Regions from separate parts of the Colwellia sp. 5_MG-2023 genome, predicted to be linked through region 4. Evidence: predicted binding sites of a transcription regulator. Region 4 holds the regulator's gene; each other region holds the start of a gene.
The links. The regulator sigma-54, encoded in region 4, starts transcription at its own class of promoters, with help from an activator protein. The targets are predictions, from matches to a motif close to GTTGGCACGNNNNTNGNNT.
Positions count from the first base shown of each region.

Region 1 (2,210 bases), on a different contig from region 4:
ATATATACCATTATCAGAGATTGATAAAAATACGCCGATTGTTGCGGATAAAAGCAGTGTTGAGTTATTAAGTTTAGCACGTAAAGTTGCCACAACGGAGGCATCGGTTATGGTGCTTGGTCCTAGTGGCTCAGGTAAAGAAGTGTTAGCGCAGTATGTGCATAATAATTCACCTAGATCTCAACAACCTTTTATTGCAATTAACTGTGCTGCAATTCCTGAAAATATGCTAGAAGCCACTTTATTTGGCTATGAAAAAGGCGCTTTTACCGGAGCAATTCAAGCGTGCCCTGGAAAATTTGAACAGGCACAAGGAGGGACAATCTTACTTGATGAAATCACCGAGATGGATTTAGGCTTACAAGCTAAAATTTTACGTGTATTGCAAGAGCGTGAAGTAGAGCGTTTAGGTGGTAGAAAAACAATAAAATTGGACGTGCGTGTTATAGCAACGAGTAATCGTAATCTTAAGGAATCTGTCAAACAGGGTGATTTTAGAGAAGATTTATATTATCGTTTAAATGTTTTCCCGTTAACTTGGCTGCCTTTAGCACAACGTCCAGATGATATTATACCGTTGGCTCAGCATATGGTGGCGAGTTACTGTCAAAAAACTGGCGAACAAGTTGCTGAATTTACAGCGGCAGCCCGAAGTAAATTAAATGCCTATAGTTGGCCGGGTAATGTACGTGAACTGGATAACGTTATTCAAAGAGCTTTAATTTTACAAAGCAATCAAGTGATTGATGCAAATAACTTAATGATTGAAAACTTTGAAACATCAAGTGTTAATGAAGTTGATAATATTATTGCACCTGAAGATAAATTAGGTAGCGAATTAAAGCTGCAAGAAAATCAAATTATTCTTGATACCTTACAAGCTTGTCACGGTAGTAGAAAAGAAGTTGCTGAACGTTTAGGTATTAGCCCGCGAACCCTGCGTTATAAAATTGCCAAAATGCGCGATTCAGGTATTAAAATTCCTGCATAAATTATGTTTTCTATTTTCAATGTCAGCTGTTCATTTAGGCAGCTGACGTTATTTTGTCTTAAACACCCCTCATTCTTAATTATTCTATATTTTTAACCTATTGTTTTAATTTGGTTTATAATTATCTTGTCTGTGTATTCTATATTTGCAATCTATTGGCACTATGCTTGCAGAATTACTAGTTATATATAATTTTTATTGCGTTATAGCAAAAAATTGACACAAGTGAGACTACTATGGACATCAGTACTAATTCTTTATTCGCACAAATGCAAAGTATGTCATTACAAGCGTCTGGTAATAGGATTCCAGCCGTTGGTGGTGATATGGAAGGTATGCCAGGTGTTAATTCAGCAGGGAAAATTAACTCATCAAGTAATGATTTTGGTAATTTACTCACTGATGCATTAAAAACAGTTCATGAATTACAGCAAGATACCGGTGCTAAAAAAATGGCTTTTGAAATGGGAGATCGCAGTGTTTCGCTAGGTGATGTCATGATTGCATCGTCAAAATCTGGTATTGCTTTAGATGCTACAGTTCAAGTACGTAATAAATTTGTTGAAGCATATAAAGAAATTATGAGCATGCCAGTGTAATTTAAGCGGATCAAATAACCAATAGCGGCGTTGCTTTCAATCGCAATAGGCCAGCTATTACTCATTCAAGCGCCTTGCTCTTGATGATTTACTCTCACTTAAATGTGAGTATGAAAAATAAATAGCAGTAGTAAGCGGAGAAGTAAAGTGGCAGATACAAATTCAATGGTAGCAACAGATAATAATAGTTCCATGATTGCCAATGATTATGGTGATGATAACGCTATTGAAGAAAAAAAATCAGGCTTTGCCGCTGCTTTAGGTAATGCTGATACCTTACGTCAAATCACCTTAGTTGTCGCGCTATCAATCTGTTTAGCTATTTCTGTTTTTGTCATTATCCTCGCGAACGAACCTGAATACCGCTTTTTAGCGAAGCAACCTACAGAGCAACTTATTAAAACAATGGATTTTCTTGATGCCAATAAAGTTGATTATCGTCAAGAAAATAACACTCTCTCAGTACCAACCGATGAATATCAAACCATAAAGTTATTATTAGCCCGCGAAGGTTTATCAGCTGAAGCGACAGAAGGCGAAGATATGGTAATGCAAGATATGGGCTTTGGTGTTAGTCAACGTTTAGAACAAGAACGTTTAAAGTATGGTAGAGAACAACG
Region 1 is NZ_JAUOPW010000008.1:66,480-68,689, reverse strand. It holds gene Q4496_RS08120 (sigma-54 dependent transcriptional regulator) at 1-991, shown strand, start outside; gene fliE (flagellar hook-basal body complex protein FliE) at 1,228-1,590, shown strand; gene fliF (flagellar basal-body MS-ring/collar protein FliF) at 1,783-2,210, shown strand, end outside.
Region 1: a site for sigma-54 is predicted at 1,146-1,164, ahead of fliE (flagellar hook-basal body complex protein FliE). Genes of this name have one in related genera too.

Region 2 (2,210 bases), 160 kb from region 4:
AGCGTTCATTTACTCGCCGCTTCAAAGCAGCAACAGGGATGCGTGCAACAGAATATTGGCAACAGCTAAGAATAGAAGCCGCTAAAGATTTACTTGCATCGAGTAACCTATCTATACAAGAGGTTTCTTACCATGTTGGTTATCAAGATCAAGGGCATTTAACTCGCTTATTTAAACAAAATTTATCATTAACACCAAAAGATTATCGTGCGATGGTTAGAAAAAAACTGTTTAGCCAATCATAAAAATATACTGCTATTCATTGCCGTGTTTTTTTACATTAAGCATAAGAGAACAAAGTTAAATTTTTCAACACATTGTTATTAAAGTATAAAATTGTTCACTTAATTAATGAAGCTGTTATTAAACAAGATAAATCTATCAATACTATTGCTACTATTTATTAGCTACGGCAAAATAGCTATGATCCTTTAATTATCAGAGAAGAAAATGAGCGAACAATTATCTACTGCTTTGTCGATTGCGCAAAAGCAAATCAATCAAATGTTAACAATGCAAGATGCTATGAATTCACGAGTAAGCGAAACATGGCGTAGCAATGGTTACGAATGGTATCGCGCTATTTGGGTTGAATGTGCTGAAATGCTAGATCACCATGGCTGGAAGTGGTGGAAACATCAAGAAATTGACATTGCTCAAGTTCAGCTTGAATTAGTTGATATTTTTCACTTTGGTTTAAGCTTACGCTTAATGAGCGGCGCTAGCGTTGAAAAAATTTCGGCAAAACTGGCTAAAGAATTACACCAAGGTACTGGCGAGAATGACTTCAAAATAGCTTTAGAAAATTTAGCATCTGCAGCTGTAACTGAAAAATCATTTGACGCCAAAGCATTAGCTGACTGTATGTCATTAATGAATATGGACCTAGATGAGTTATTCCGTCAATACGTAGGTAAAAACACGCTAAATTTCTTCCGTCAAGATCATGGCTATAAAGAAGGTAGCTATATTAAGATTTGGCACGGTGAAGAAGACAATGAAGTATTAGCAAATTTAGTCAATACGCTTGATGCTACAGCAAGTGACTTTCAACAACAATTATATGCAGCATTAGAAGAAAAATACCCCAATTAGTCACCCTCTAAATCACACTAAAAACTTTAAAGTTTAACCTTTATATTTCTGGCACAAATTCTGCTTAATTAGCATTAAGTATGCGCTTTATTTATTAAAACAAGTAAAGCGTCAAGAATTTGAATTGCCGGAGATGTTTATGGAACTTATTTTATTTGCTTTAATTAGCCTTATTGTCATCGTTGCGGTATTAGCAAGTCGATTAAATGACAACAGCTTCCCCTTTCCCTTTGATAGTAAACCGTCAGTTTTTACTGCCGCAGAAAAAAACTTTCAAAACTTACTAGAACAAGCAATGGGTCCCAAATACCGTATACTTAATCGTGTAAAGCTATCTGACATAATAACCATACGTAATGGTGTCTCTGAGAGAGCTAGTCAAAAAGCTGCCGCCAATGCTGAAGGAAAATATTTAGACTTTATTATTTGTGAACGCTCTTCTATGAAACTATTGGGTGCAGTAGATTTAGTAGATACACAAGGTCGTGGTTACAAAGTTAAAAAAGACTGGTTTGTTAGTGGCGCACTTGAAGCAGCTTCCATTCCACATTTAAGAATTAAGGTGAAAGCTAATTATACATTAGATGAAATTCGTGCATGTATTAACTCTCGTTTACTTGGTAACAAATCACCATTACCTAAAGTTAAAGGCGTCAATATACCAGCTCCTATGCTAAAAGCGCGTAAAAGTTCAGGCGCATTAAGCCCTACGGCGGCACGAGCAGAATTATCACCTCATACTAATGGTCGACTAACAGAGCAAAATGTAGCAGCACTGCCGCATTAATAAATTGAAATAAAAATCCAGCCAACAGAAAACCTAAAACCAGTAAATTAACATATTACTGGTTTTTTTATTTTCAGTTTACTCGTTGACAGTAAAAATAAGTTTATGCTTATCACATAATCATACCCCACGGCGTTTTTACTCCCTATTAATCCCCTACTTCGCTAAATGAATATAAACTAACTTTTTTCTTCAAGCCAAGTTATAATCCTTGATAAATTAATAAGCTAAAGAGAAAAACATGAAAGCAGGTATTATCGGCGCAATGGAGCCAGAAGTAGCTATTTTAAAAGAAAAACTAGTGAACTGTGAAACGAGCACCCATGCA
Region 2 is NZ_JAUOPW010000004.1:190,049-192,258, reverse strand. It holds gene Q4496_RS05535 (GlxA family transcriptional regulator) at 1-245, shown strand, start outside; gene Q4496_RS05530 (dUTP diphosphatase) at 451-1,095, shown strand; gene Q4496_RS05525 (DUF2726 domain-containing protein) at 1,235-1,882, shown strand; gene mtnN (5'-methylthioadenosine/S-adenosylhomocysteine nucleosidase) at 2,124-2,210, shown strand, end outside.
Region 2: a site for sigma-54 is predicted at 1,143-1,161, ahead of Q4496_RS05525 (DUF2726 domain-containing protein). Genes of this name have one in related genera too.

Region 3 (2,210 bases), on a different contig from region 4:
TATCATCAATTTAGAGTTTTTTTAGAGCAACAGTGTGGCATTGTACTAGGTGAAAGTAAGCAATATCTAGTTAAAAGCCGCTTAGCTCCGTTAATGAGCAAGTTTGGTGTTAATTCGCTTGGAGAATTAGTGACTCGAACGTTGTCACCCGTAGAGCGACAACTACGAGCTGCAGTGATCGATGCCATGACGACTAATGAAACACTATGGTTTCGTGATGATTACCCTTTTAAGCTATTAAAAAGTAAAATATTGCCCGAATTAGCTCAACGTAAAACGCCTGTCAAAATTTGGTCAGCAGCGAGTTCGTCTGGGCAAGAAGCATACTCTATTGCGATGTCAATTTTAGAGTATCAAAAAAGTAATCCTGGCAGCTTCTCAAGAGGTATACAAATTATTGGTACTGATATTTCAAGTACTATGCTGGAACACTGCAAATATGGCCATTATGATTCACTTGCGTTAGCACGTGGTTTGTCTGAAGAAAGAAAAAGACAGTTTTTTGAAAATGGTGATAATGGCATGCTGAAGGTAAAAGATGAAGTGAAAAAAATGGTAAGTTTTCGCCCGCTTAATTTACTTAATAGCTATAGTTTGATGGGACGTTTTGATGTTGTTTTCTGTCGAAATGTGCTGATTTATTTTTCAACAGAAATCAAAACTCAAATAATAAGTCAAATTCATGGCACTTTGAATGAAAGAGGGTATTTGTTTTTAGGTGCTTCGGAATCACTTTCTGGATTAAATGCTGATTTTGAGATGCTGCGTTGTAACCCAGGTATTATTTATCAAAAAAAATAAAAAGGGAATAATCTCCTTTTATTATTAATGTGCTGTAACCACTATAGTTGTGAAATTTACAATAAATAGAAGTTAGATAAACTTCACAACTTAGTATTTACTTAATCTACAACCTGCTATTTCACTGGATATTAACTTTACAAACCACATACTCCCCCCTTATTTATCCCTGCAACATACTTTCATTGCTTAATACTTTTTTATTTACTACTAGTAAGGTCGTTGGCAGCAATTTACTTTCTTTTTAATTTGTATCATCTTTATTGGCATAATTATTGAATGACTCAATGTTAAATATAATTAATGGTGAGTTATTATGGCTATTAGCTTTGATAAAGGTTTTGAACTTCACGCAAAGGGAATGCTTTTGCGATCTCAGCGAGCGGAAGTGATCGCTAGCAATATTGCTAATGCTGATACCCCTGGTTATAAAGCAAAGGGCATGGACTTTCAAAAAGCGATGCAACAAGCTGGTCAACAACAAATTGGCATGAGTAAAACTCACGCTAAACACTTTGATGTGCGTACTGAAATAAATAATAACATTGCTTTTCGCAATCCAGATCAGCCCGATACCGGAGACGGTAACACGGTAGATGTACAAGTGGAACGAAACTTGTATCTAGAAAACACATTAGAGTATCAAGCTGGGGTTCAGTTTCTTAACGGAAAAATAAAAGCCCTGAAAAATGTCATCTCAGGAGGTGCTTAATAATGAGCCTTTTTAACGTATTTAACATCACAGGTAGTGGTATGAGTGCGCAGTCAATGCGTTTAAATACCACGGCAAGTAACATTGCTAATGCTGACAGTGTTAGTTCAAGTGTAAGTGAAACATATCGTGCTAGGCATCCAGTTTTTGCCGCTGCTATGCAAAAAGCTGCCGGGGGACAAGAAAGTAGTGTTGGTGTACAAGTATTAGGGATAGTTGAAAGTAACAAACCTCTAAATGTTGAATACGCACCTGAACACCCTATGTCAGACAAAGACGGTTATATTTATAAACCTAATGTTAATGTTATTGAAGAAATGACCAATATGATTTCTGCGTCTCGTTCATATCAAACTAATGTGCAATTAGCAGAGTCAGCAAAAAACATGTTAACTAAAACACTGCAACTTGGTCAGTCATAAGGAGTAGGAAATGGAAACTGTTAGTGGTACAAATGGCCTTGACTCTCTTTATTGGCAAAAAGAAGAATATGAAACTGCTGATAGTGGTGGCAATGGCATGCTCACACAGGCTGATTTTTTTGCGTTGTTAACACAAGAATTAGCAAACCAAGATCCAACCGAACCTGCAGATAACAATGAAATGATCTCTCAAATGACCGCATTCTCTACAACAGACGGTGTAAGTCAGTTGAATGAATCTTTTGCTGGTTTTGCTAGTTCGATGACTTCAAGTC
Region 3 is NZ_JAUOPW010000008.1:91,685-93,894, reverse strand. It holds gene Q4496_RS08230 (protein-glutamate O-methyltransferase CheR) at 1-801, shown strand, start outside; gene flgB (flagellar basal body rod protein FlgB) at 1,118-1,513, shown strand; gene flgC (flagellar basal body rod protein FlgC) at 1,516-1,935, shown strand; gene Q4496_RS08215 (flagellar hook assembly protein FlgD) at 1,946-2,210, shown strand, end outside.
Region 3: a site for sigma-54 is predicted at 1,064-1,082, ahead of flgB (flagellar basal body rod protein FlgB). Genes of this name have one in related genera too.

Region 4 (2,210 bases):
TGCTTCAGCTATCTGTTCTAACTTTTCAACAGTCAAGACTACATGAACATTATTGATATGATCAAAATGTCGCTCTAATTTAGCTAATTTTGTTTCAACACAATCGCGTAATGATGACGTTACTTCTACATGGTGACCGGTAAGGTTAATTTGCATAAGTATGTTCCTTCTCTAGTTAATTCAGAAAATAAAGTCACAGGCTATAATAAACTCTTACGTTGGTTGGACGGTGGTATAGATAAGGATTCACGATACTTAGCTATAGTACGTCTAGCAACATTAATTCCTTGTTGTGCTAGTAAGTCTGCCATTTTGCTATCACTGAGCGGTTTAGCGGGTGTTTCTGCTAAAATGAGTTTTTTAATTAATGAACGTATGGCAGTTGATGAACATTCACCTCCATTTTCGGTACTAACATGACTTGAAAAAAAGTATTTTAATTCAAAAATACCTCTAGGCGTGTGCATATATTTTTGCGTAGTTACGCGAGATATAGTTGACTCATGCATATCCACGGCTTCAGCAATATCATTTAATACCATAGGTCGCATCGCTTCAGCGCCATGTTCTAAAAAGCCTTGTTGACGTTGTACAATGCAGTTAGATACTTTAAGTAAAGTATCATTACGTGACTCTAAACTTTTAATAAACCATTTAGCTTCTTGTAAGTTTGTTCGAATAAACTGTCCGTCATTACTAGAAGATTTTGTTGTTTTTGTCATGGCAGCATATTGTTGATTTACTGATAGCTTAGGAGCAGTATCAGGGTTTAATTCGACAACCCAACGACCATTTTTCTTTTCTACGGAAACATCAGGAATAACATATTGATCATCGCTTTTCACTACTGCATCACCAGGACGAGGATTTAAGCTCTGTATCAAACGCATTACTTCACGTAACTGTTCTTCTTTGAGGCGAGTTTTACGCATTAATTGTCGATAGTCACGATTACCGAGTAAGTCGATATGCTCGCCGATAATTAATTTACTTTCTTTTAAGTAAGGGGTTTCAGGATCAAACTGATTTAATTGAATAATTAAACAATCAGCGATAGAACGGGCTGCAACACCAACAGGATCAAAGACATTAATACGTTTTAATACCGCTTCGACTTCATCAAGTTCCAGTCCTTCTATACCAACACTTTCTAATATTTCTTCACTCGATACCGTAAGATAACCTGCTTCATCAACAGCCTCTATAATAGCGATAGCAACCGTGCGATCAGTTTCTGAAAATGGCGTTAATTCCATTTGCCATAAAAGGTGATCTTGTATTGAATCGATCGTTTCACCTTGATAGGTGTAATCTTCACTTGGGCTACTAATTGCCCCTGTATTTGACGTACCAGCACTGTAACTTTCTTCCCAAGTTGTATCAATGTTCAACTCTTCTGGTATGTCATTTTTCTCCATTGCTTCTGTTGTACTTATCTCATCAATAGAGGCTGATGAATCTTCACTTCCATCACTGGTAGATCGTTCTGTGATGGTGGCTGAAAAAGCTTCTTCAAGTTTATCTCTACTATCCTCTGAATTATTATCTGAGGTTTCTTGATCATTAATTTCAAGCAGAGGATTACTTTCAAGTACTTCTTGAATTTCTTGTTGAAGCTCTAACGTCGATAACTGCAAAAGCTTTATAGCTTGTTGCAGTTGTGGCGTCATGGTTAGTTGTTGTCCTATCCGGAGTTGCAGAGTTGGGCGCATCTACGTTGTCTTAATTCCTGTTATTATTGTTTATAGTTACTAACTTAGAGCAAGTATAGTCTACGAATTTATTATATATGTTAACTATAGCGTGAATTGCTCGCCTAGGTATACATCTCTTACCTTTTGATTAGCAAGAATTTGATTAGAATCTCCTTCTGCTATTATTTCACCGTGACTAACAATGTAAGCATGCTCACATACATCAAGTGTTTCACGAACATTGTGGTCAGTTATTAAGATACCAAGACCACGGTTTTTAAGATGAATAATTATTTTTTTTATGTCGCCGACAGAAATAGGGTCAACACCTGCAAAAGGTTCATCAAGTAATATAAATTCAGGATCTGCTGCTAAAGCACGGGCTATTTCTACGCGTCTTCTTTCCCCTCCTGATAAACTCATACCTAAATTATCTTTAATATGGCTGATATTAAATTCTTCTAAGAGGTGCTCTAATTTTGTTTGCCTTTCATTTTCATTAAGGCCTTTTCGAAT
Region 4 is NZ_JAUOPW010000004.1:27,526-29,735, forward strand. It holds gene hpf (ribosome hibernation promoting factor) at 1-156, opposite strand, end outside; gene Q4496_RS04755 (RNA polymerase factor sigma-54) at 201-1,712, opposite strand; gene lptB (LPS export ABC transporter ATP-binding protein) at 1,797-2,210, opposite strand, start outside.